One region of the Citricoccus sp. GCM10030269 genome, then DNA from elsewhere that is predicted to be linked to it. Evidence: predicted binding sites of a transcription regulator. Region 1 holds the regulator's gene; each other region holds the start of a gene.
The links. Region 1 encodes LexA, which represses DNA repair genes until DNA is damaged. Its sites were predicted from a motif close to TCGAACANNTGTTCGA; they were not measured.
Positions count from the first base shown of each region.

Region 2: a site for LexA is predicted at 1,657-1,672, ahead of ACFQQD_RS09235 (DUF222 domain-containing protein). Genes of this name have one in related genera too.
Region 3: a site for LexA is predicted at 4,662-4,677, ahead of ACFQQD_RS00275 (DUF222 domain-containing protein). Genes of this name have one in related genera too.

Region 1 is NZ_JBHTCV010000005.1:839,251-845,588, reverse strand. It holds gene ACFQQD_RS11040 (ATP-dependent DNA helicase) at 1-1,076, shown strand, start outside; gene ACFQQD_RS11035 (hypothetical protein) at 1,092-1,967, opposite strand; gene lexA (transcriptional repressor LexA) at 1,973-2,713, opposite strand; gene ACFQQD_RS11025 (LysM peptidoglycan-binding domain-containing protein) at 2,906-3,274, shown strand; gene ACFQQD_RS11020 (histidinol-phosphate transaminase) at 3,284-4,453, shown strand; gene hisB (imidazoleglycerol-phosphate dehydratase HisB) at 4,460-5,077, shown strand; gene hisH (imidazole glycerol phosphate synthase subunit HisH) at 5,077-5,718, shown strand; gene ACFQQD_RS11005 (hypothetical protein) at 5,718-5,873, shown strand; gene priA (bifunctional 1-(5-phosphoribosyl)-5-((5-phosphoribosylamino)methylideneamino)imidazole-4-carboxamide isomerase/phosphoribosylanthranilate isomerase PriA) at 5,915-6,338, shown strand, end outside.
Region 2 is NZ_JBHTCV010000005.1:450,716-457,053, reverse strand. It holds gene ACFQQD_RS09245 (DNA polymerase III subunit alpha) at 1-974, shown strand, start outside; gene ACFQQD_RS09240 (cyclase) at 1,067-1,534, shown strand; gene ACFQQD_RS09235 (DUF222 domain-containing protein) at 1,746-3,542, shown strand; gene thrS (threonine--tRNA ligase) at 3,662-5,686, shown strand; gene ACFQQD_RS09225 (HIT family protein) at 5,683-6,338, shown strand, end outside.
Region 3 is NZ_JBHTCV010000001.1:56,796-63,133, reverse strand. It holds gene ACFQQD_RS00290 (acyl-CoA dehydrogenase family protein) at 99-1,244, shown strand; gene ACFQQD_RS00285 (NADP-dependent oxidoreductase) at 1,316-2,248, shown strand; gene ACFQQD_RS00280 (VWA domain-containing protein) at 2,267-4,330, opposite strand; gene ACFQQD_RS00275 (DUF222 domain-containing protein) at 4,797-6,338, shown strand, end outside.

The sequences.
Region 1 (6,338 bases):
TGCGTGCCGTGCGGGACGCGGCCCGGCAGGGACTGAGTGATTCCAAACCCAGCGGGGGCTCCTCGGACTCCGGCGCCGACGGCGGCCGCCAGATGGCGCGTTCCCGCATGCAGGAGGTCCTCGACGTCGCCGAGCGGATGCTGGACGCCGTGCCGGAGACCTCACACCCGGAGGTGCTGTGGGCCTCTCGTCCCGGCCATTTCGAGCCCGGGACCGGATGGGTGCCCGGGGACGAGTCGGCTGCCCCGGTGCTCTATGTGGCTCCCTTGTCCGTGGCGGGGAAGCTCCGCGAAGGACTCTTCGGTCAGGCGACCGCCGTCTTGACCTCCGCAACCCTCGCGATCGGCGAATCATTCAACCCGGTGGCTGGGTCCCTCGGTCTGCTCGGTGACGGCGCGCCACGGTGGACCGCCATCGACGTCGGCAGCCCCTTCGACTATCCGCGGCAAGGAGTCCTCTACGTGGCCCGCCACTTGCCGAAGCCGGGGCGCTTCGCCGCGCCGGAGAGCTACGACGAACTCGAGGCCCTCTTGAGCGCCTCCGGTGGCGGCGCGCTGTGCCTGTTCTCCTCCAAACGTGCCGCCGAGGATGCGGCGGCCGAGATGCGCACGCGTCTGGGCCCGAAGCCGACCATCCTGTGTCAGGGGGACACCACCCTCAGCGCCTTGGTGCGGCAGTTCGCCGAGGAGAGGGACACCTGCCTGTTCGGGACGATGAGCCTGTGGCAGGGAGTCGACGTGCCGGGCGACGCGTGTCGCCTGGTGGTCATCGACCGGATTCCGTTTCCGCGGCCCGACGATCCGCTGGCCACGGCGCGGTCCCGTGACATCAGCCGTCACGGTGGAAACGGATTCATGGCCGTCTCGGCCACTCACGCCGCCGTCCGCCTGGCCCAGGGAGCCGGCCGGCTCATTCGGACCGGAACCGACCGCGGTGTGGTTGCCGTGCTGGACTCCCGGCTGGCGAGTGAACGGTACGGTTCGTTCCTGCGTTCGACCCTGCCCGAGTTCTGGCCGACCACCGATCCCGCCGTGGTGCGCGGGGTGCTGTCACGACTCCACAAGGCCGGCGACTGACGCCGTCAGGAGTGATCAGGACTGCAGCACCTCGAGGGCCTCGACGGTGCGGATGGCCCGCCATTCGAGACCCTGAGCCGGGCTCCACGCGGGCCAATCCACGGTCCAGCCCCCGTCGGGCCGCTGGCCGGACGCCAGTCGGTAACGATCAGCCACGAGGGCATCGCGGGGCAGCAGTCTCTCGGGCAGATCTGAGGGATAGGGAACCTGCCAGGGGTTGTGCAGCAGGTCCAGTGGCAGGATCTTCTCGTCCGCAGCTCCGCCCTCGACGGGAAGGGCTCCGTCCGTCTCCAGCCGTGCACGGAGTGAATCCAGCACGGGGCGGGACAGCGACGGATCCGCCGCGAGATAGCGCAATGCGTACTTGGACTCGTACGCCGGCAGACTCCCGCTCGTGGAGAGACGATGACGGCACCAGTCCGCCGCTGCGGCTGACCAGCCGCCCGTGAAACCGGTCAAGAGCGCGGCCGCGGCAAAACCGAAGGTCAGGTGGGAGCCTCCGGGGGCAGCGGTCACCCACGGTGCGTGTGGCCATTCCAAGGACGGGGTCGTCACGAAGGGGATGGACCCGTCCTGTTCGGCGATGGAGGCCGCCCACTCGAGGCCGGCTCTGACCCACGGATGATCGACGAGCCCCCATCCCGCCATCAGGTCCAGTGCCGCCAGCGTCGAGAGGGGTTCACTGCGCGGAGAGCGCACGTCCGGCTCCAGCGCATGGCCGAACCCGCCGTCGGGATTCCGATGGGCCCCCAAGGCGGCCAGGACGCCCTCGTGACCGCCGCCGTGCAAGAGGAGTTCGATCCGACGCCGCTCCAGGAGCCGGCCGTGGGTGAACACGAACTCCTCGGCGTCCGCGACGCGGATTCCCGACGGAAAAGGACGGAGATTCACTGGCGTCAGAGGGCTCGCAGGACGGTGACGACCTTGCCCATCACGGTGGCGTCATCTCCGAGGATCGGCTCATACGCAGAGTTCTGCGGGAGCAGCCACGTGTGACCGTCACGCTGGCGGAAGGTCTTCACGGTCGCCTCGTCGTCCAGAAGTGCGGCCACGATGTCCCCGTTCTGTGCGTTCTTCTGCTGCCGCACCACGACCCAGTCGCCGTCGCAGATCGCCGCGTCCACCATGGAATCGCCCGAGACCTTCAGCATGAACAGTTCGCCCTCACCGGTGAGCTGGCGGGGGAGCGACATGACGTCCTCCACCTGCTGGTCGGCCAGGATCGGTCCACCGGCGGCGATCCGGCCCACGAGCGGAACGGGCACGGCATCGCCCTCGGAGGCGCCGGTGTGCAGGGTGGCCACGGTCGCGGTGTGGTCAGCAGCAGGTGACTCCAACGGCTGAAGGTCCGCGTTCAGCGCCACACCGTTCTCGTCAAGCAGCACCTCCATGGCGCGCGGGCGTCCCGGATCTTTGCGCAGGTATCCCATCCGCTCCAACTGACCGAGCTGGTGGGTGACCGAGGACAGTGAGGCCAAGCCGGCGGCATCGCCGATCTCTCGCATGGACGGCGGATAGCCGTGTTCGGAGATGGCTGTGCGGATGGAGGCGAGAATCGTCCGCTGGCGTGCCGTCAGGGGGCGGACGCTCGGCTCGTGCGGGGATGCCGGTTCGGGAGAGGCGTTCCGGGGGGCCATACGACCATCCGTTCTTATCGTGTCCGTCGGGCTTGGTGGAGTGCTTCTGACGGTACCGGAGTCGGATCGTCGATTCAAAGATATGTTCGAATTTTTCTTGGCGTGTTTCGAACAGGCGTGCTAGACATGAACACAGAGCACTCGAACACACGTTCTAGGTGGCCCGATCGCCGGGCGGAAAGGCAGAAGAGCATGAGCACTGCAGCATCAGCATCGACCAGCACCGCCGGCTTCACCGGATTCCACCTGAATCGCCGTGGCCGCCTTCTCTTCCTCGGCATCCCCGTGCTCCTCGTGGCCGCACTTGCAGCAGCTGCGGCCGTCTTCTTCGGCGCCAACAGCATGGCGCCCGCGGCGGCCTCGGACGGCGCGGGCGGTACCGCGGTCGAGTCGGTGACCGTGAACTACGGGGACACGTTGTGGACGATCGCCGGGCGAACGGCACCGGAGGCACCCCGGAACGAGACCATTCTGCGCATCGGTGAGTTGAACGACCTCAACGGATCCGAGCTCCAGCCCGGACAGGTGCTGTTCGTGCCGGTGTCGTCTGCGGCCAACTAGAATGGGTCGGTGAGTTATTCGGACGCCCCCTCCACGCCAGATGCCCTGGCCGCACTACCGTTGCGAGAGAACCTGCGCGGACTGAGTCCCTACGGTGCTCCGCAGTTGGATGTGCCCGTCACGTTGAACACCAACGAGAACACCCATCCGGTGCCGGACGAGGTCGTGGCGGCCATCCGTGATTCCGTCACCCAAGCTGCATCCAGCCTCAATCGCTATCCGGACCGAGAGTTCACCGGACTGCGCCAGCGGTTGGCCGAATATCTGGGGTACGGGCTGACCGAGAACCACGTCTGGGCAGCCAATGGTTCCAACGAGATCCTCCAGCAGTTGCTGCAGGCGTTCGGCGGCCCGGGGCGCACGGTGATGAGCTTTCCCCCCACCTACTCGATGTATCCCTTGCTCGCCGCGGGGACGGACACCTCGTATCTGTCTGGGCTGCGCGGACCGGGATTCTCGCTGACGGCCGAATCGGCTGCGGCTCAGGTGGCGGAGCGTGAGCCGAATCTTGTCTTGCTGTGTTCGCCCAACAACCCGACCGGCACAGCCTTGGGCCTGGACGTCGTCGAGGCGGTCTACGCCGCCACCGAGTCATTCAAAGGCATGGTCATCGTGGACGAGGCCTACGCGGAATTCGCCCTGGCTGGAACCGAATCAGCGCTGTCACTGCTGCCGGGACGGCCGCGCTTGGTGGTCACCCGCACCATGTCCAAGGCATTCGCCCTGGCTGGAGCCCGCTTGGGTTACCTCGCCGCCGCCCCCGAGGTCTCCGACGCGTTGCGGCTGGTCCGACTGCCGTATCACCTCTCCGCTGTCACGCAGGCGACCGCCATCGCCGCCCTGGAGCACTACGGGGTGCTGCTGGAGAACGTGGAGGACATCAAGCGCCAGCGCGACCGGATCGTCGAGGGGCTCAAGGGTATCGGCCTCGAGCCAGCGGTCTCGGATTCGAACTTCGTCTTCTTCGGTGGACTGGATGACGCCCACGCCACCTGGCAGGCATTGCTGGATCGCGGAGTCCTGGTGCGCGACGTCGGCATCCCGCACCACTTGCGCGTCACGGCCGGGACCGAGGCGGAGACCACGGCCTTTCTCGACGCCATGGCCGACGTGATCGGTAGACTGGACCACCGGTCCCCACAACCGTTCCCCACCACTGATCGACCAGCGAGGAGCTGAGCCGCCATGGGCGCAGAGCTGATCTCCGGACGCACAGCCCGGATGCAGCGCACCACCAGTGAATCCGATGTCTACGTCGAGATGAATCTGGACGGAACCGGCACCTCGGAGATCTCGACCTCCGTGCCGTTCTATGACCACATGCTCACGGCGTTGTCCCGGCACTCGCAGATCGACCTCTCCGTCCGGGCCACCGGGGACGTGGAGATCGACGTGCACCACACCGTCGAGGACGTCGCCATCACGCTCGGTGAGGTACTCAAGACGGCGTTGGGCGACAAGCGGGGCATCCGCCGCTTCGGCGAGGCCTCGGTGCCGCTGGACGAGGCCCTGGCGCGCGCCGTCGTCGACGTCTCCGGCCGGCCGTACCTCGTCCACCAGGGCGAGCCCGAAGGACAGCAGTATCACCTCATTGGCGGGCACTTTACCGGGTCCATGACGCGCCACATCTTCGAGGCGATCACGTACCATGCCTCGATCTGCCTGCACATGGACCTCGTCCGCGGCCGGGATCCCCACCACATCGTGGAGGCTCAGTTCAAGGCATTCGCCCGAGCGCTCCGCGCTGCCGTGGAAGATGATCCGCGGGTGACCGGGGTGCCGTCCACGAAGGGAGCCCTGTGATGGCTGTTTCTCGACCGGTCGTGGCCGTCCTCGACTACGGCTCCGGCAACACGCACTCGGCCCTGCGCGCCGTGCAACGCGCCGGGGCTGATGCAGAGCTCACCGCCGACCCGGATGCGGTGATGAACGCCGACGGTCTCGTGGTGCCCGGCGTCGGGGCCTTCCAGTCCGTGATGGAATCCCTCCAGGCCTTGGGTGCGCCCCGCTGGATCGGCCGCCGCGTGGCCGGTGGGCGTCCAGTGCTCGGCATCTGTGTGGGCCACCAGATCCTATTCGAGGCCGGTGTGGAGCACGGCGTGCGTACCGAGGGCATGGGGGAGTGGCCCGGCGTCGTGGAGGCGCTGCCGGCGGACATCGTCCCGCACATGGGGTGGAACACGGTCCGTCCGGCCGAGGGCTCTGAGCTGTTCCGCGGCCTCGAGGACGAGCGGTTCTACTTCGTGCACTCGTACGGGGTGCTGGGGTGGGATTTCGATCAGACCCACAGCAGCATGGTTCCGCCGAAGGTGACGTGGGCCAACCACGGCGCCGATTTCGTGGCCGCCGTGGAGAACGGTCCGTTGGCCGCCACCCAATTCCACCCGGAGAAGTCCGGCGACGCCGGAATGCAGTTGCTCACCAATTGGCTGGGCACTCTCTGATGCCCTATTGGACCACCCTGCTGATTGCGCTGGGCGGACTGCTGCTCGGCGGCGCCTGGTCGCTGCGGAAGCAAGAGTTTCCGCTGTGGACCCAGATCGGCTTCGTCCTCTGCGCTGTGCTGGCCGTGGTGGCCGGCATCGTGCTGGCTCTTTAGCCCCCACTTGCCCTTACACCCCTGTCTGCTGAGAGAACCTGATGACTGAGAACCCGTCCGAGAAGAAGCTCGAGTTGCTGCCCGCCGTCGACGTTCAGGACGGGCAGGCCGTGCGCCTGGTCCAGGGCGAGGCCGGTTCCGCCACCTCCTATGGCGACCCGCTGGAGGCGGCGATGGCCTGGCAGAGTGCTGGTGCTGAATGGATCCACCTGGTGGATCTGGACGCCGCCTTCGGTCGGGGCAACAACCGCGAGGTCATGTCCCGGGTGGTCGAGGAGCTCGGCGTGAAGATCGAGCTCTCCGGCGGCATCCGGGACGACGCCTCTCTCGAGAACGCACTGGCCATGGGGGCCACACGCGTGAACCTCGGTACTGCGGCCCTGGAGGATCCGGAGTGGACCGAGCGGGTCATCGGGCGCTTCGGCGAGCAGATCGCCGTCGGGCTGGACGTCCGCGGAACCACGC
Region 2 (6,338 bases), 390 kb from region 1:
CCAGACGCAATCTTGAACGTCTCGCCCAACTCGGGGCGCTGGACAGTCTGCTGCCGCCGGGCGGAGCGTCGCGCACTGACCTGGTCCATCATCTCGAGTTGCAGCATGCCGGTGGTTCGGCGAAATCGGCGTTGGGACACCACCCCACCGGACACCGACGCAGCACGGGGAAGCGCCAGGTGGACGGGCAGCTGTCCCTGGATCTGCCGGACACTGAGGCGGCCACCATCGTGCCGATGTTCCCGGATCCGAGTCGCGATCAAAAGGTGCGCACCGAGCTCGACTTGACCGCGATGGACACCACCGCGCATCTGATGGAGTCGCACCGCCCGTACCTGGACGCGCTCGGGGTGACGCCGGCGTCGGAATTGCTCTCCCTGAGGTCTCAGTCTCGAGTACTGGTGGCCGGGGTGCGTGTGGCGACGCAGACTCCGCCCATGCGCAGTGGCAAGCGTGTCGTGTTCATCTCCGTGGACGACGGGACAGGATGTGTGGACGCCTCCTTCTTCACGGAGGCCCAGCACGAGACCGGAGAAATGCTCTTCTCGGCGCGGCTGATGTTGATCGAGGGCACCACGCGTCGCACCGGCCCGAAGGCGATCAGCCTGCAGGCCATCCGTGCGTGGGATCTGCATCGGCCGGAGATGCTGCCGGATCCGGACTATCTGGACAGCACACGCGAACAGTGGAGGGCCTGGCTGCGCCGTGATCGGAGCAGGGCCGGGGCTGCGGTGCCGTGGGGGCCGGTGGACTCTTCAGCGGCCCAGCAACAGGACACCGGTGGAGCTCGGCGTACCGTCGGGGCTACCGCCAGCTCACCCCACCTTCCCGACGCCGGCACGTCCGTTCCCGACGTTCCCCACCATGACATGGGCGTCTGGGCCGCCAAGGCGAGCCATGACGGCGCCACCCGCCGTCCCGTTCCCGTGCCGCATCCTGAGACCTGGGAACTGTTGCCGACTCCGGAGGAGTAGGGCTGGAGGAGTAACGGCGGGGGAGCAAAGCCGCGGGACAGCCGGAAAAGTCACGGGGAGATATCCAGTGTCGTGGCTGCGATGATCGGTCTATGACCAGCACCTTCACCGTCATCACTCGGACGCGGCATGCGGCAGAACGTCTCTTCGATCTGTCCCTGAGTATCGATGAACATCTCGGTTCTATGGCGAAGTCCGGGGAACAGGCCATTGCCGGAGTGACCTCGGGGCAGATCGGTCTGGGTGAGACCGTGACCTGGCGTGCTCGGCACTTCGGGCTGTGGTTCACGATGACCTCGCGCATCACCGCCCTGGAGCGACCTCACCGGTTCGTGGACGAGCAGACGTCCGGGCCATTCGCTGCATTCCGACACGTTCATACCTTCGAGCAGTCGCCAGACTCTGAACCGTCAAGGCAGACGGTCATGACCGACAACATTACCGTAGCTTCTCCAGTATTCGGTCGGATGGCGGAACGGCTGGTGCTGGTTCCCTATTTGAGACGCCTGATCGCGCAGCGCAACCACCATCTCGTGCGGCATCTCGACGCACACTCCTGACACTGGCTCCTGGCTCCTGGCTACTAGATACTGCCTGCTGTTACTGCTGCTCCACAGCCAAATAATGAGTCGCCTTGGTCCACAGTGCGCAGTCACCGCCTTATCGTGTCCGCCCCTCATGGTCGAATATATGTACTAAGAAAACGGGAGTCGGGCGACGAGAAAAGCGCACCTGACGAAAAGACGGGAAGTGACGGGGAGGAGGCGCACTATGGCCCTTGTGGATACGAACGACCTCTCGGCAGTGGATACTGCTGACTTGTTGACCTCGACCCAGGACATGGCTGCGGAGTTGGCCTCCCGCCTCAACGAGTCCGGCCTGCTAGATGGTATTCCCCGGTTCCCGGTCTCGCCGGACCATGATCCTCGGGGTACTGATCATCGTGATCCCGACTGTGAGCCGAGCGAGCTTGATGGTGTTCCTCGTGAGTCATCGGCCGAAGAAGCTCTTCCGGCAGGGACATTGCCCGAGCTCCAATTAGGCGTGGAACAGCTGGCGCGCACCGTTGACGCCGCTCAGACATCGCTGGCCGGACACACCGAGCGAGTCTTCGACCGACACCGTGCCCGGCTCGAGATCCTGGGCATCCCCGAAGGCAAGTGCGCTTTTCGCAATGCCGCAGACTATCTTCGCGTGCAACTGAGAATCCATCGTGGAGATGCCAAGCGACGGATTCAGCGGGCTGCACACATCATGCCGTCACGCAGCTTCGACCATGCCGAAGAGTTGCCGCCCACGATGCCGGCGGTGGCTGAGGCAGTGGGAAGTGCCACTATCGATGCTTCGGCTGCTGACATCATGGTCAACGCCCTCTCTTCGGCTCGGCATGATGCTGCCCTGGCCGGTGCCGACATGACCGACGTCGACGAGTTGGTGGGAAGCGGGGAGAGACTTCTCGTAGCACAGGCTCAAGACGTGGATCCTGAAACGTTGAAGAAGGTCTGCCTGTATTGGCGACAGCGCTTCGACGCCCTCGTCGATCCTGACGGCGCAGAACCGACCGAGGCACAGCTCAACGCCGCGCAGGGGCTGTACTACCACGGCAAGGGTGCAGCCAGACTGCACAAGTGGACCCTCATGGCGACCGATGCTCAGCACGAGATACTCAAGACCATCGCTTCGGCGGCGTCCAACCCTCGCAAGCGCGATGGTGAAGTGCGCGGCCAGTTGGACAGCCAGGCAGGCAGCAAGGCAGGCAGTAAGACAGGCGGCCAGAAGCACGACCAGGCGGGCAGCCAGGCAGCCCGCCAGGCGGGCGACCCAGCACCAAGCGCGGACGGCAGCGGACCTGAAGGACGTGCTCGGTTCGGTGAAGGACGTGCTCAGCTCAACGAAGGCCAGGGCGCACCGGACGCTTTTGGCGGTCACGCTGATGCGTTGGACGGGCGAAGTCGCACCCAGAAGGAACTGGACGGACTGATCAGCGCCTTGACCGGAGCCCTCGCTATGGCCTCATCCAATGAGCTCCCCACCGGCGGGACTCGCCCCCAGGTATTGGTCACCATCGACTACGAGACGCTTCGGAGACAGGTCGATGAGGGTCTGCGAGAAAGTCGGCCGGCGTCACCGATCTCAACAGCGTCCTACACCAGTCCCATCAACCCGCAGACCATCCGGCAGTGGGCCTGCGATGCGAATCTGATTCCCATCGTTCTGGGCGGCGAGGGTCAGATCCTTGATGTCGGGCGGTCCCAACGGTTGTTCAGTCAGAAACTGCGTCAGGCGATTGCGGCCAGGGATGGTGGATGCGCGGCTCCCGGCTGTTCAATTCCGGCTCCGTGGTGCGAAGTTCACCATATCCAGCATTGGGAGAATGGCGGGCCCACGTCCGTGCAGAACGGAGTCCTGATCTGCTCTCATCATCACCACGCCGTGCATACCGGAGCATGGGAGATCTCTGTCCGCAACGGCATCCCGTGGTTCATCCCCGCCAGATACCACGATCCCGATCAGCGTCCTCGTCGCAACAGATACTGGCGCCCCGGCAACCTCCGCGAAGCGGCCTAGTCCGAGTGACTGGTCTTTTCAACCCGTGCGATGCAATGACTGCCCTAGAATGGCCGGTGGCTGGCGGTGGCCACCGTATGCCACCAGCTTTGAAGCCCTACCCGAGGAGGAACCGGCCCGTGTCCGAGGCGTCACAGAACGAGCAAATCACCATCACCGTCAACTCGGAGCCGCGGGAGGTGACCTCGGGCACCACCGGAACTGAGCTTTTCGACGGCCAGAAGACCATCGTGGTGATGCGTGTTGATGGCGAACTGCAGGATCTGAGCCGGCAGATTCCGGCCGGTGCCGACGTCGTTGGCGTTGATATCTCGGAAGAGGACGGTCTCAACGTACTCCGCCATTCCACGGCTCACGTGATGGCTCAGGCGGTGCAGCAACTGCGTCCGGACGCCAAGCTGGGCATCGGTCCGTACGTTCAGGATGGGTTCTACTTCGACTTCGACGTTGAGGAGCCCTTCACCCCGGACGACCTTAAAGCGGTCGAGAAGCTCATGCTGAAGATCGTGAACTCGACTCAGTCCTTCGTCCGTCGGGTCGTGACCGAGGACGAGGCCCGCGAGGCCATGGCCGACGAACCGTACAAGCTGGAGCTTCTGGGCAAACAGAGCGATGCTGACGCCGTCGGCGAGGGCGCGAACATCGAGGTCGGCGCCGGCGAGATCACCATCTACGACAATGTCGACCGCAAGTCCGGCGAAACCGTCTGGTGTGACCTCTGCCGTGGTCCCCATCTGCCGAACACCAAGCTGATCTCCAATGCCTTTGCCTTGACCCGCACGGCCGCGGCGTACTGGCTTGGCAACGAGAACAACCGCCAGTTGCAGCGCATCTACGGAACGGCCTGGCCCAGCAAGGAAGACCTCAAGGCGTACCAGGAACGGCTGGCCGAGGCCGAACGCCGCGACCACCGCAAAATCGGTGCCGAGATGGACTTGTTCTCCTTCCCGGATGAACTGGGCTCCGGTCTGCCGGTGTTCCACCCTCGCGGCGGCATCATCCGCAAGGAGATGGAGGACTACTCACGCAAGCGGCATACCGAAGCCGGCTACGAGTTCGTCTACACCCCGCATATCACCAAGCAGAACCTCTATGAGGTCTCGGGCCACCTGGACTGGTACGCGGATGGCATGTTTCCGCCCATGCACATCGACGAGCAGCGCGATCCCGTCACGGGCGAGATCACCAAGCAGGGGCAGAACTACTACCTCAAGCCGATGAACTGTCCCATGCACAACCTGATCTTCGCCTCGCGGGGGCGGTCGTACCGGGAGCTGCCACTGCGGCTGTTCGAATTCGGGCAGGTGTACCGATACGAGAAGTCTGGCGTCGTCCATGGGCTGACGCGTGTCCGTGGGATGACCCAAGACGACGCACACATCTACTGCACCAAGGATCAGATGAAGGAGGAGTTGACCACCACGCTCAACTTCGTCCTCGATCTGCTCAAGGACTACGGGCTGAACGACTTCTACCTTGAACTCTCGACCAAGAACCCCGAGAAGTACGTGGGTGAGGACTCAGTATGGGATGAAGCCACTCGAACTCTGGAAGAGGTCGCCACGGCGTCCGGACTGCAACTGGTCCCCGACCCGGGTGGCGCAGCGTTCTATGGCCCGAAGATCTCTGTGCAGGCCAAAGATGCCATCGGCCGGACCTGGCAGATGTCCACGATCCAGCTGGACTTCAATCTCCCCGAGCGTTTCGATCTCGAATACCAGGCCGCCGACGGTTCACGTCAGCGCCCGGTGATGATCCACCGCGCGCTTTTCGGCTCCATCGAACGCTTCCTCGGCGTGCTCACCGAGCACTATGCCGGTGCGTTCCCGGCGTGGTTGGCTCCCGAGCAGGTCGTCGCGGTACCCGTGGCCGAGGCCTTCAATGACTACCTGGCTGCCGTGGTGGACCAGCTCAAGGCCGCAGGTATCCGTGCCCGCCTCGACGACGGTTCGGACCGGTTCCCCAAGAAGATCCGCACGGCGTCCAAGGAGAAGGTGCCGTTCGTCCTCATCGCTGGTGGCGAGGACGCCGAAGCTGGCGCAGTGTCGTTCCGTTTCCGTGACGGCAGTCAGGACAACGGCGTTCCCGTGGACGAGGCGATCGAACGCATCGTCAGCGCAGTGAGGAACCGGGAGACCCCATGACCTCCGTGCCGGGAGACGCTGAGCAGCCGCGGGGATACCCCGACGACGGCGCCGTGACCGACGACTTTGAGCTCGCCGGCGCTCCTGATGCGTTTCAACGGCTCTGGAACCCCCATCGCATGGCCTATGTCCGCGGGGGCCAGGACCAGGTCAGCGACGAGTCGAGCTGCCCATTCTGTGCCGGGCCGAATCGGTCCGACGAGGAATCTCTCATCGTCGCGCGCGGTGACACGATGTTCGTGCTGTGCAACCTCTATCCGTACAACGCCGGTCACCTCCTGGTGTGCCCGTATCGTCACGTGCCCGACTACACAGACCTCACGCTCGATGAGACGGTCGAATTGGCGCGGATGACGCAGATCGGCATGACGGCGTTGCGGTCGACGTCCCGAGCCACCGGCTTCAACATCGGCATGAATCAAGGCAAGACGGGCGGTGCCGGCATTGCGGCGCACTTGCATCAGCACATCGTCCCGCGGTGGGGTGGCGACGGCAACTTTCTGCCGATCATCGCGGAGACGAAAAACATCACCGTGACACTGGACCGCGTCCGCGCGGCAGTGGCAGGGGCCTGGGGTGCGGCCGCGGCGGAGTTCGACGCGAAACAGGCCACCAACGGCAGAGAACCCACCAACGGCAGAGAACAGCACGG
Region 3 (6,338 bases), on a different contig from region 1:
GTGTGATCCGGCTCTCGATTCCCAGGCTACTGACGAGTAGTGTTTTCAGAGACCAGCCTCCACCACGGTGGCTGTCATTCTCTGGGAAGGACCGCACCATGCGCCGTCGCATCTTTGAGACCGACCACGAAGACTTCCGCGACGCCGTGGCGGAGTTCGTCCAGCGCAACGTCACCCCGAACATCGAATCCTGGAGTGAGGCGAAGGGCCTGCCGCGCCAGTTCTGGACCCAGGCGGGGGAGCAGGGGCTACTGGGGCTCGAGGTCCCCGAAGAGCACGGTGGCGGCTATCCGCGCGACTACCGCTTCAATGCGGTCGTGTTCGAGGAACTGGCCAAGGCCAGCTTCGCCGTGGCCTCCTGCGTGGGCATTGATGCCGACATCGTCCCGCCGTACATCGTGGAACTCGGCACCGAGGAGCAGCAGGCTCGGTGGTTGCCCGGAGTGGCGGAGGGATCCACGATTACCGCCATCGCCATGACCGAACCGTCCGGCGGATCCGATCTGGCCAGCCTGAAGACCACGGCCGTCCGGGACGGAGACGACTGGGTGATCAACGGGTCCAAGACCTTCATCACCAACGGCTATTCCGCCGATCTCGTGGTGGTCGCCGCTCGGACCAGTCCGGAGAAGAAGGCCAAGGGCATCACCCTGTTCGGCGTGGAATCCGGCACGGAGGGCTTCGAGCGCGGACGGAAGCTGGACAAGGTCGGTCAACCGGAGTCCGACACCTCTGAGCTGTTCTTCCGCGACGTGCGAGTCCCCTCGGAGAACATCATCGGCGAGGTGGACACCGGCTTCATGCAGATGATGAGGAATCTGCCGCAAGAGCGTCTCGGGGCCGCCGTCTACGGATTGGCACACGCCCGCCAGATCCTGGACGAGACCATCCTCTACGCCCGAGAGCGCCAGGCCTTCGGCCAGTCCATCGGCGCATTCCAGCACAACAAATTCTTGCTCGCCGAACTGGTGACCAAGGTCGAGGTGACGCAGGCCTTCCTCGACGACGCCATCATGGCCCACACTGCCGGCGAACTTTCAGCGGTCGACGCGGCCAAGGCCAAATACTGGGCCTCGGACGTCCAGAACGACGTCCTCGATCATTGCGTCCAGCTCTATGGCGGTTACGGCTACATGAACGAGTACCGGGTGGCACGGGCGTGGAAGGACGCCCGCGTGAACCGGATCTGGGCGGGCTCGAACGAGATCATGAAGGAGCTCATCGGCCGCGACCTGGGCCTTTGATGCTCGCGTCGGGACGAGCTGGGTGGGGAATGATCAGGAATAACCCTGGAGATCGTCCGGTTGCGCTGAACATGCGAGCTATTGGATTCCGTGAACCTGGTGAACCAGACGTCCTCGAAGTGGTCGAGTTGCCCGATCCGACGCCCGGCGACGGCGAAGTCGTCATCCGCGTCCACGCGGCGGCCGTCAACCCCACCGACACTGCCCGTCGCTCCGGCTTTGCCGGCCCCTCCAAGCAACCGCCGCCATACGTGCCCGGTATGGATGCCGCCGGGATTCTCGAGGAGATCGGCCCGGGAGTGCAGACCGATCTGTCCGTTGGTGACCGCGTGATGGCCATCGTCCTGCCTCGCGGATCCCATGGGGCGTATGCGGAGAAGGTCGCCGTGCCGGCCGACTCCGTGGTCGCCGCTCCGCGAGACACCAGTCACGCCGAGGCCTCGACCCTGCCCATGAACGGACTCACGGCCCGGCGGTCCCTGGACATGCTGGGACTGGAGCCCGGCAGTACTCTCGTCGTGACCGGCGCCGCGGGGGCCATGGGCGGTTATGCCGTTCAGTTGGCCAAGGCCGACGGGCTGTTCGTTATCGCCGACGCCGCGGAGAAGGACGAGACGCTGGTCTCGGACTTGGGGGCCGACGTCGTGCTGCGCCGTGGTGAAGGCTTCGCCGAGCGGGTCCGAGAGCGCTATCCCGACGGCGCCGACGCGGCGATCGATGCGGCTCTGCTGCTGGACGCCGTCGCCCCGGCCGTGAAGGACGGCGGAACGATCATCACCCTGCGCGGCCAGGAGGGCACCCCCGAACGGGACGTCGTGTTCCGGCCCGTCTTCGTGGCCGAGTACGCCACCGAGCACGAGAAGCTGGACACGCTGCGCCGTCAGGCCGAGGACGGCACCGTGACGCTCCGCGTGGCCGAGGTGTTGCCCAAGGAACAGGCACCCGAGGCCCATCGCCGGTTGGACGCCGGGGGAGTGCGCGGTCGGCTCGTCCTGGAATTCTGAGCTGCTCTATACAAACCTCTAACCGAGGTCGAAACCGTCGAAGCTCGGCTCGTCCGCGTACCCCTGACCTCGTGAGCGCAGGAATTCCCCGACGACGGCGGCTCCCAGATCTTGAGGGTCCGGTGCCACGACGCGTCCGCCCACCCGGCGAGCCATCGCCGCCAGGAAGCGTTCCAGTCCGGGATCGCTGCCCAGTCGAAAGAACGTGGATTCCGTTCCGAGGCGACCCACCCGGTCGAGCTCGGCCACCGTGGCCCGGAGCGTCTCGGGTTCAGGCGGGTACGAGAACCAGGCCTCGGGTCCTGCCGGGCCGTGCGGCATGAGGTGGGCGGTGGGCTCGCCGTCGGTGACCACCAACAGGACGGGCTGCTTGGTGGGGTGCTGCCGGAAGAACCGGCTGGCCAACAGCAGCCCGTGGTGCAGGTTCGTGCCCTGTTCCCGCAGTGGGGGCAGTGACGTCAGTTCTCCGATGTCCACTCTTTGGGCGTAGCGGCCGAAATTGATCAGTTGCAGCTGGTCGCCCCGGAATCGGGTGGAGACCAGATGGTGCAGGGCGAGCGCGGTCCGCTTCATCGGCACCCACCGCCCCTCCGCGGCCATCGAGAACGAGGTGTCCACCAGCAGGGCGACCGCCGCTTGGGTGCGGGCCTCCGTCTCCTGGACTTCGACGTCGCCGACCTGGATCGACAGGCCCGCTCTCGGGTCGAGTCCCTCCGCGGCTGTGCGGCCGATGGCGTTGGTGATGGTCTTGGTGACGTCCCACGGCTCGATGTCCCCGTATTGCCACGCGCGGCTGGATCCGGTGAGTTCCCCGGCGGCGCCGGAGTGGCGTGTGTCGCGCTGACCCTGACGGCCGGAGAGGCGGCCGGCGGCGTCCTTCAACAGGGACTTGCCGAGTTTCCGCATGGCCCTCGGAGACAATTTCAGGTCCCCGTCGGTGCCGCGTCGCAGCAGATCGCTGTCCCGGAGGGCCTTCTCCAGCTGCGTCAGAGTTCGAGCGTCGACGGCGGCGTCATCGCCGAGCTGGCGGGCCAGCTTGTCCACGTCCACGTCGTCCAGCACCGACCCGGGATAACCCTGGGAGAGCTGTTCGGCCAGCTCGTCGAGGTCGGCCAGGTCCTGCAGCACCCCGGTGCCGTCACCGAGACCGAGGCCCTGATCGCCGTCGAACTGCTCCGATCCGGTCCAATCCTCACCGGGGCGCAGCCCTTGGAGGTTCGCGTCGAGGCGGTTCAGCTGCTCCATGAGCTCCGGCGAGCCGAACGCCTGGGCGGAGAGGGCCATGAGCTCTTCGCGCTGTTCCGGGGACATGGAACGGAGCATGCGCTGGGCCGCCGCTGACCGTTGAGCAAGGGTGTCGATCAGTTCGTCGATGTTCTCCGGGTTCTCCGGGAACTGGTCGCCGTGCTTGGACATGAAGTTGTCGAAATCAGCAGCGGTGTCCTCACCGCGCGAGTGCTTGTCGAGAAGCTGGTTGAGGTCGCGAAGCATCTCGGCGATGGCCGCTCGATCCTCATCGGTGGCGTTCTCCATGGCGTTCTTCATCCCGGCGAACCGCTGGTCCAGCATCTCCCGGCCGAGGAGATCCTTGATGTCCTCGTAGCGTTGCCGGGCCGTGTCTGACTGCCAGTCGTAGCCGGACAGCTCGGTCACGGCAGCGGCGGTCGACGGCGGCAGGTTCTGCAGCTGCATCTCCCGGAAGGACCGGTCGGTGTCGTCCATCCGAATGTCCCGGGCCAGCTGCTTGCGCTCTTCCAGCACGGCCTCGTCCAAAAGCCTCTTGGCCTCCTGCAACGTTCCGTCGAGCCGGTGACGGCCGAGGAGCTCTCGACGTCGTTGCTGTACCCGGCCGGCGAGATCGTCCAGCCCCGGCATGTCGCGGCCGCCGCGGCGGAGGAACTCGCGCAGCGCCTGTTCGGGGGAGTACCCCGCCATGACGTCCTCCGCGACCGCGTCCAGGGCTTCGGAGAGGTCGATGGGCGGGGCCAGCGGATCCGGACCGCCGGTGTACCGGCCGTAGCGGGAAGAGCCGTGGCGGGGCGAGTAGCGGGAGGAACGGGGGGAGGGATTGCGAGGGTTCATGATGCCTCCTTACCGAGGCTGTCGAGCCATCGGACGTCGGCCGGCGAGCGTCGGGGTGGCGCCGTCGCGTTCACCTGCCACTTTACGACGTCGGCCGTCCGGCGTCGCGTGTTCGTCCGGTGGGGTCTGGTGCCGCCGAGTCCAGCGGGTTCGACCGCCGATAGATCACCATCTGCCGGCAGGTATCGACGTGCCCGGCTTCCGCACATCCGCCCGGCTTCCGCACATCCGCCCGGCTCCTGCACACCCGCCCGACTCCTGCACACCCGCCCGACTCGCGACCGTTCTCCACAGTTTGCTCTGCGGTCCTTATCGTGTCCGAAGGGTGTGTTCGAATATATGTACTAGAGCGAGACGGTGCGCGGCAGTAGCAGACAGCGCGAGGCAGCGCAGCAACGGCACGCAACGGACAGCAGCGGCCGGCAGCGGCCGGCATGAGGCAGCACGAGGCGAGGAGGTGGCGGGAATGGTGACCGTGAATACGGACGAGCTGTCGTCGGTGAGTACTGCCGCGCTCCTTTCCTGCGCCCAGACGATGGCTGCAGAGTTGGCCGCCCGTGCGACCGATCCGGAGTGGCTGAACACTGTCGAGTCGTTCCAGCCCGGGGCGGACCACGATGGCGACGGAGCGCTCGATCGTTCCGGCGAGTGGGGCATGTATGCCGGTGCCGACAGTCCTGGCCACCATGATCTGACGTCCTATGAGGGGCACGCCGATGTGAGGCCTGTCGATGAGGGGTCTGTCGATGAGGAAGGTGACGGGCGAACTGATGACGCGGGAACCGGTGACGCGGGAATCGACGCAACTCCGCCGGAAGGGTCGTTGCCCATGGTCCAGTTGGGCGTCGAGCAGCTGGCCAGGTCAGTCGATGCCATCCGCACCGCGCTCGCAGGGCACACCGATCGTCTCTTCGACCAACACGAGACGCGGCAGGAGATCCTCGGCATCGCACCGGGAAAATGTGCCTATCGCAATGCCGCGGAATACCTCCAGGAGCATTTACGGATTCATCGGCGAGAGGCGCAGCGGCGAATTCGGCGTGCCGGCCAGGTGATGGCCACGAAACATCTGGACCAGTCGGGAACGATCGCTCCCAAGATGCCGTTCGCCGCCGAAGTCGTCGATCACGGGCAGGCGGACGTCTCAGCCGTCGACATGGTCGTCGAGACTCTCACGTCCGCCCGGCAGGATGCGTCGCGAGCCGGTGCGCCGGGGCACCTGGTGGATCAATTGCTGCACGACGGTGAACAGGTGCTCGTCGCTCAGGCCAGGGATGTGGACCCGCAGACGCTGAAAAAGATCTGCGCCTATTGGCGTCAACGTTTCGATGCGGTGGCCGATCCGGATGGGACCGAGCCGACGGAGGCCCAGGCCAACGCCGCTCAGGGGCTCTTCTATCACGGCCGTGGGGAAGCCGAGTTGCATCGGTGGTCACTGTTGGCCACTGACGCCCAGCATGAGGTTCTCAAGACGGTCGTGTCTGCGGCGTCCAATCCCCGCAGGACCGAGCAGCAGCCTGGCGAGGGCTCAGCGACGTGGGGTGAACACGTGGACGAAGCAGAACCCCTGGACGGGCGGAGTCGTGCGCAACGAGAGCTGGATGGGCTGGTCAGCGCCCTCAGCGGTGCCCTGGCCCTCGTCCGTCCCAGCTCCACCCGTCTCAGTTCGACCCGTCTCAGCTCGACCCGTCCCGGCTCCGCCCGTGCAGGCTCCACACCTCGCGGCGACCAAGACTCAACCGCGCCTCATAGGACGTGCGTTCAACCCGGTACGGGCAACGCCCCGCCCGGCGCAGACGCGGCCCTACCTGGCGCAGACGCGGCCCTACCTGGCGCAGATGCGGCCCTACCTGGTGCGGTCAGTCACGTGCCGGGTGCGGCCGGCCTGCTCCTGCCCGACGTCGGCGGGGGAGGTGCCCGACCACAGGTGCTGGTCACCATTGATTACGAGACGCTCAGCGGACAGCTGGCGAATGCGAGTGGCCACCCCACGGATCGGCTACTGGCT